DNA from 2 places in the Blautia sp. MSJ-36 genome. Region 1 is predicted to be linked to the other one. Evidence: riboswitches for the same ligand, from Rfam matches in the RefSeq annotation. Region 1 holds a riboswitch; the other holds the start of a gene.

What was found. A riboswitch is a leader RNA that binds a small molecule or an ion and turns the genes downstream of it on or off. The one in region 1 is predicted to bind FMN.
Region 2: another riboswitch for FMN. It lies ahead of KQI39_RS04075 (ECF transporter S component); the one in region 1 lies ahead of ribD (bifunctional diaminohydroxyphosphoribosylaminopyrimidine deaminase/5-amino-6-(5-phosphoribosylamino)uracil reductase RibD).

What each region holds. Positions count from the first base shown of each region.
Region 1 is NZ_JAHLPQ010000001.1:64,101-67,848, reverse strand. Features, by position in the region: gene KQI39_RS00330 (bifunctional 3,4-dihydroxy-2-butanone-4-phosphate synthase/GTP cyclohydrolase II) at 1-163, opposite strand, end outside; gene ribE (riboflavin synthase) at 182-835, opposite strand; gene ribD (bifunctional diaminohydroxyphosphoribosylaminopyrimidine deaminase/5-amino-6-(5-phosphoribosylamino)uracil reductase RibD) at 817-1,944, opposite strand; FMN riboswitch at 2,220-2,334, opposite strand; gene KQI39_RS00315 (zinc ribbon domain-containing protein) at 2,454-3,221, opposite strand; gene tsf (translation elongation factor Ts) at 3,405-3,748, opposite strand, start outside.
Region 2 is NZ_JAHLPQ010000003.1:171,718-175,465, reverse strand. Features, by position in the region: gene KQI39_RS04080 (MATE family efflux transporter) at 1-1,174, shown strand, start outside; gene KQI39_RS04075 (ECF transporter S component) at 1,303-1,938, opposite strand; FMN riboswitch at 2,069-2,186, opposite strand; gene KQI39_RS17280 (hypothetical protein) at 2,234-3,601, opposite strand; gene KQI39_RS17275 (glycosyl hydrolase) at 3,565-3,748, opposite strand, start outside.

The DNA of each region.
Region 1 (3,748 bases):
AGGTCGCCATGAAATTAATATTTTCCCGGGTTGCAAACTCTGCCGCACATATCAGATCTCCCTCATTTTCTCTGTCCGGATCATCTGTGACCAGAACTATTTTTCCTTTCTTAAGATCCCTGAGTGCCTCTTCAATTGTGTTGTACTGATAATTTTGTGACATACTGTATATCCTCCTGTTCTAAAACCCGAATTCTTCAAGAAACTCCATCGTAATTCCGGATTCTTTTTTCTCTTCTTCATTTTTTCTGATGCCAAGCAGTTTTTCTACGTATTTTCCGATCACATCATTTTCCAGATTAACCAGATCCCCCGGCACCTTTTCCAAAAGGGTGGTTTCTTCTCCTGTATGTGGAATGACCGACACCTGAAAACCAGCTTCATCAATCCTTGCAACCGTCAGGCTGATCCCATCAATACAAACGGATCCTTTTTCCACGATCAGATGCAAAATCTGTGGCGATGTCTCAATCGATACCCAGATGGCATTTTCTTCCCGGAGCATGGAACGTATCACGCCAGTCCCATCAATATGGCCGCTTACTATGTGTCCTCCGAACCTGCCGTCTGCAGCCATTGCACGTTCCAGGTTTACCTGGCTTCCGGCCTTGCAGCTTCCAAGACTGCTTCTTCTGATAGTCTCTGCCATCACATCGGCGGTAAATCCGTCCGGCTGGATCGACGTAACTGTCAGACACACACCATTCACGGCAATACTGTCACCGATCCTTGTTCCTTCCAGGACCTTCCGGGCTTTCACTGCCAGGATCCCTGATTCTCCTGTCAGCTGTATATAACGGACTTTTCCTTTCTCTTCTACGATTCCTGTAAACATGATTCCTCCTGTTTTTTCTCACACACCTGACATCTTATCCGGATGTCCTCACCAATCTGGCAGATATCTGTATATTTCAGTTCCACTGCTTCAGACGGGAATTCAACTCCGATACCTTCTACCGGTGTCTTCCCGGCCACACCGCCAAACAGCTTTGGTGCCACAAAAGCCTGTACTTCCTTTACAATTCCGGCTCGCAGGGCACTGTCATTTAACGTACCGCCTCCTTCCAGGAGAATACTGTCAATGCCTTTGCTTCCAAGATCTGTCATCAGCTTCTTAAGGTCTATCTGATTCTTTTCATCTGGACAGTAAATGGTCTCAACTCCCATGGTATGTAATATTTTTATTTTTTCTTCTGTATTTTTCTGATCTGCATAAGCCACGATCGTCCGGTACTTTTCCGCACTTTTTACGATCTGACTGTCCGGCGGGATCCTGAGCTTACTGTCGCACACAATCCTGACAGGACTTTTCCATCCTTCTACCCGGACGTTTAACATCGGATCATCTGCAAGCACAGTTCCAATGCCTGCCATAATTCCCATGTACTGATGCCGCATATGCTGTACTTCTTTTCGTGCCGCTTCTCCGGTGATCCATTTTGATGCTCCTGTCTTCGTTGCGATCTTCCCATCCAGTGTCATGGCATACTTCATCACTACATAAGGAGTCTTCATAGTAATATAATGAAAAAACACCGGATTCAGCTGATCACATTCTTCTCTCATAAAATCTTCAACTACTGTTACACCGGCTTCCCTTAACATCTGTACACCTTTTCCCGCCACTTTCGGATTCGGATCCCGGGAACCGATCACCACTTTTCTTATCTTCTGTTCAATGATCGCTTCCGTACATGGAGGTGTTTTTCCATGATGACAGCAAGGCTCAAGCGTAACATAAATCACTGCACCTTCTGCTGATTCTGTAAGAGAAGCAATAGCATTACGTTCTGCATGAAGTTCTCCATACTTTTTATGATAGCCTTCCCCGATGATCCTTCCGTCTTTTACGATCACTGCCCCTACCATCGGATTGGGATTCGTCCAACCTTCTCCTTTTTTAGCCAGCTGGATCGCTCGAAGCATATATTCCTGATCCGTCATTTTTATTCCTTCTTTCTTATTCCTGTTCTTTGCCTGGTAGGCCGAGGCTTTTAGCCCTGTGCAATCGGATTCACAGACAAGTGAGTGGTATATTTATTTCGAAAACGATGTACCAGATACAAAAAAATCCTGCAGAAATATCTGCAGGGTGGAATTGATCTGTTACATATGATCGATAAATGAATGTCTGCTTATTTTCTACATAAAAAGCTCTGAAATGGATCACCATCTCAGAGCTCTGATACTACATTCATTCATACAAAAATCAACTGTACTATCATCTTCTTCCATCCAGACTGTACTGTCGGCCCCGGAATTTCACCGGATCATACCTTTCGGCTCGCGGGCTTTACCGCCGGTAGGGAATCTCACCCTGCCCTGAAGATATCTTTTTGTTTATTTTAATACTTTATCTGTTATTTGTAAAGCGGAATTTTTATTTTACTCATTCCATGCGGAATATTATCAGTGAACGGTAACGAAACTAATCACTAATCCGCATACTATACTCATCTTTTTTTGTATATAACCAATTCTGGATTTTCACCATCCTTCTCATATGTACATACCAGAATAAAATCCATACTTGCCAAAATACCGAAGCACCTGTCTCCTCCAAATTCAGACTCCAGTTGATTCCCCAGATAGGTTTTCTGATCATCAAGGAATTTCACTTTTTGTCCATTAGGCAGAGTATATTCCAGATTCACATATTTCCCCACAAGTGCATTTAGCTTGTCTACCCTTGGAAGTCCATCTATATGTAAATCATTTATTTCATTTATCAATTGCTTTTTAAACTCTTCAAACTGCCCATTGTCACTAAGTTCATCATACCTTTTCCAGTAATCTAACTTTGGAAGCATTTCTTTCAGATAAGTGCGTGCCTGTTCTTCGGTAAAGCTTTCATTTACCATATTCTTTACACAAACATCAATCAATTCATCCATATCATTATATGTGTATGTTCCATCTGCATAGCACCATTTACAATACTCCTCATTTAATGCGCCATCCTTATCACGTCCCAATATGGAATCATCATCAATTGGCATCCCGCAGCACTGACAGATCAGCTTTCTCGGTTCTCCCAGAAGCGTATTGATCGAGACATCAAATTCTTTCGATAAGAGCTTAAGTGTATCAGTATTCGGAACGGTATCTCCATTTTCCCAACGTGATACTGCCTGCCTTGTTACCATGATTTTATCTGCCAGCTCGTCTTGTGACATTCCTCTTTCCGTTCTAAGTTTTAAGATTACATTTTTTGTTTCCATAGCCGTCACCTCCATTATCCTATTATAAAGATAGATCCATGTTCTGAAAAGCAACTTCCTGTTACTATAGTCTATCCATATTTTATAATGTAGTATATGAAGTGGATAATATAAGAAAAACCCTTGAAAATACTGGATTTTCAAGGGTTTTATGGATCTTATTAAAGATATACAGATAACAGATTATTTACCCATCTGTTTTGCAACTTCCTCAGCGAAGTTCTCTTCTTTTTTCTCAAGACCATCGCCTGTCTCGTAGCGAACGAAGCCTTTAATCTGGATCTTAGCGCCGTTCTCTTTTGCTACCTGCTCTACGTATTTAGCAACGGACTGTTTTCCGTCCTCTGCTTTTACGTATGTCTGGTCAAGAAGGCAGATCTCTTTGAGCTCTTTCTTGATACGTCCTGTGATCATTCCCTCGATAACCTTAGCCGGTTTCTGGGACTCCTTCGGATCGTTCTGGATCTGAGCCATAAGGATCTCTTTCTCATGCTCGATGTACTCAGCGCTTACTTCTTTGTCGCTTG
Region 2 (3,748 bases), on a different contig from region 1:
TGCTGCACTGCTCCTGGGAATCGGCAGTGCCTCCAATTACAACCTGGAAATGGGCGCAGGAAACGAAAAAAAAGCCAGTTCCATCGCAGGAACCGGACTCTCCTCGCTGATAATCTCCGGTACGATACTCTCTGTCATCGTCCTTCTGTTCCTGAAGCCACTACTTCATTTTTTCGGCGGAACACCGGACGTCATGCCCTATGCCATTGATTATATGGGGATCACCGCCATTGGACTGCCCTTTTACGTTTTAAGCACAGGCGGTAATCACCTGATCCGTGCAGACAGGAGCCCCACCTATTCCATGGCCTGTATCCTGGCCGGAGCCGCCATCAACACCATCCTGGACCCGCTTTTCATCTTTGGATTCGGCTGGGGCATCAAAGGTGCAGCCTGGGCAACCGTGATCGGTCAGGTCGTATCCGGACTTCTGATCATTTTTTATTTTTCCAGACTCCGGAAAATGTACCTGGACCGCTCCATGCTGATCCCTGAGGCACGCAATCTGTCTGCTATTTTTTCTCTGGGAATGGCATCCTGTATCAATCAGGTTGCCATTGCTGCAGTGCAGATCGTCATGAACAATACACTTCGCCATTACGGAGCACTCTCAGCCTACGGAAGTGATATTCCGATCGCCTGTGCAGGAATCATTTCCAAAGTCAATCAGGTATTTATGGCCATCTGCATCGGAATCTCCCAAGGCTCCCAGCCCATCTGGGGATTTAACTACGGCGCCGAAAAATACAGCCGTGTACGCCAGACATACCGCTATTCCATAACCTTATGTACTGTGATCGCAACCATATTTTTTATCTGCTTCCAGCTCTTCCCACATCAGATCGTAGGTATCTTCGGAAACGGCAGCGACCTGTACTTTCATTTTGCAGAAAAATATCTCCGCATCTTCATGCTGATGACCTTTGCCAACGGAATCCAGCCTATGTCCGCCGGCTTTTTTACCTCCATTGGAAAAGCCAGGCTTGGTGTGATCATGTCCCTCACAAGGCAAGTACTCTTCCTGCTGCCGCTGATCGTCATCTTCCCGGTCTTCTTCGGAATCGATGGCGTCATGTACGCAGGACCAATTGCAGATACTGCCGCATTTGTGCTGGCCGTTGTTTTTGCCAGACATGAGCTTGGAGTCATGAAAGCTGCCGAACAAAACGCCTGACATAAAAAATGCCATGTAATCTTACTGCCCATCGGCAATATATTACATGGCATTTCTCATATTCTCAGATATTTATCTGAAACCACCATTTTCTGATCTTTCCATCATCCTCCGGCAGCTGCTTATGATCAGTCGCCCTTCAGTACAACACGGATCTTCTTATAAATCACAAATACGATCAGAGATGTCAGTGCATATTTAAAGATATTAAACGGAGCAATGATCAGCAGTGCAAAGGTAAGCAGTCCGTTTACGGAGCTGTGTACTGCGCTTCCCATCTGGATAAAGGTCTCGATCGGCATTCCAAAAGCCTTACCGTAAGCCGGAAGCAGCACAAAGGCATTGACAAAGCATGCAAGGATCGCTGTCAGAACTGTTCCCGCTGCCATACCTGCAACTGCATGTACTCTGCTCTTTTTATGACGGAAACGGTAGATCAGGCCGGCCGGTACCACATAGGCACATCCAAACAGGAAATTGGCAACATCACCAACACCGGCAGTCATGGTTCCCTTAGTCACAAGATGTACGAGAATCTTCACAAGCTCGATCAGGATACCTGCTACAGGTCCCATAGCGAAGGTTCCTACCATAACCGGTACCTCGGAAAAATCAAGCTGATAAAAAGACGGTGCAAGAAACGGGATCGGAAACTCAAGATTCATTAATACTCCTGCCACAGCACCAAGCATAGCTACCTGCGCGATAGTTCTTGTTCTGCTTCTTTCCACGGCATTTCCTCTCTGTAATATCTGTTCACTCATAACTCTCTCTCCTTCTTCAGAAATATTCAAAGAAAATTTCTACAAGAAATCTTTATGCGAAAAAAATGTCTTCACATAAAAAGCCCCGGGAGCTTCTTCCCGGGGCGCTGAGCACGTTCTTCAAATACTGCGCGTTCTTCTCTCATCCAGACTTTACTGTCGGTTCCGGAATTTCACCAGATCAGCCGCCGAAGCGGGTCGCGGACTATACCGCCGGTAGGGAATCACACCCTGCCCCGAAGAAATTTTCTTTTTATTGATTTATTATAACGCGCTCTTTTTATAATTACAAGCCTTAATTTTTCTCTGCAAGAACCGGCGCTTTCAGAAGGCCTGACGGTTTTATCTGATACTCATAGGACCAGAGGTCGCCGGTTGTCCTCCATGCATTTGGTCCATACCAGTCTTCTTTCTGATCACAGTTGTGTAAGGTTCCAAATGTATTCACCCGGTTTCCAAATACAGTCAGCTCCAGGAGATGCTCTCCTGCCGGCAGTTCACCAAGAGATAACTCATAAGGAGAAAATGCAATATACCCCGCTTCTTTTCCATCCACAGAAGCCTTCATAACCGGTGCGCGGAACAGATTTGCCCGTACATTTACTTCTCCGCCTTTGCTGATAAATGGAATTTTATATGTCACATTTCCACCATAGAACGGATAACCCTGAACGGTAAGGTCACTGAAGGCTGCCTTGTGGCTCACTGCATCCAGCACCTGGTCTCTTCCCACAGCTTTCACGGAAAACTCTCCCAGCAGGAACATTGCTTCAATATTCACTTTGGAATTATAAGGAATCTCCACAACCAGCTCATGTTCTCCTGCTTCCATCTGCGGAAGCGGAACTTTGCGGATACAGTGATCTACATACCATCCTTCCGCGCGGTTTTCCACAGTTTTCCCATCCAGGAATATTTTTGTTTTCTCATCATTTTCCATGGCAAGGAAAGTTCCTTCCATCAGAGCTTCTGTATGAATATGGAAGCGCAGGGACAAAGTATGTTCGAATCCTTCCACCCTGTCATTGGTCCATGGCTGTGCAAACGCCTCCATACGAAGTGGATATCCCAGCTTCTCACGGAACTGATTGTCAATGCGGAGAATCTCTTCCTCCGACTGCCACTCCCCGCCGTCAAAAGCATATTCAGCCAGATCCAGAATACTTACATTCGGTTCACTGCGGACAATCTCCACCTGATCTGAGATCGGAAGTTCATGGATTACTGTTTTCTCTGTGCTGTCCGTTTTTTCGGACTCTGTTTTTTCATCTGCAGATTCCAGCCACAGAAGCAGGCTGTCATGGTCAAACATGCTTTGCTTCAGAATGGTGTCCCCTTTATGGTACTCTGCTTTCACCGGATAAATTTCACCGGTCATTGCATCATATACGGTCACATTCCATGTTCCACAGATACGGATGCGGAGTTTTTCCTCCCTTGGAAGATCCTGACTTTTCTTACGTTCCTGCAGCTCGTTGATAATAATGCAGGCATCGGAAACTTTTTCCGTGCGGTTTACATGGCAGAGGAACAGCCATCTGTTTTTGCCTTCTTCCCTCATCTGATAAATCAGATTCGTGGAAGGTTTTCCGTCGGCCTCCAGAACCTCTATATCTCTTGCATCCTTTACTGCCTCCAGCAGACGGTACTTACTGAATGCCACAGTCTCACACTTCTCTGCCAGCTTCGCACCTCTCTGTCTGACGGATAGGCATCTGCATATTTCGGAAGCTGTCCTGCAAAGATCACCCGGCCGCCTCTTTCCTTAAATTTCTCAAGGATCTCCAAAGTAGAGCTTCGAAGTGTCAGG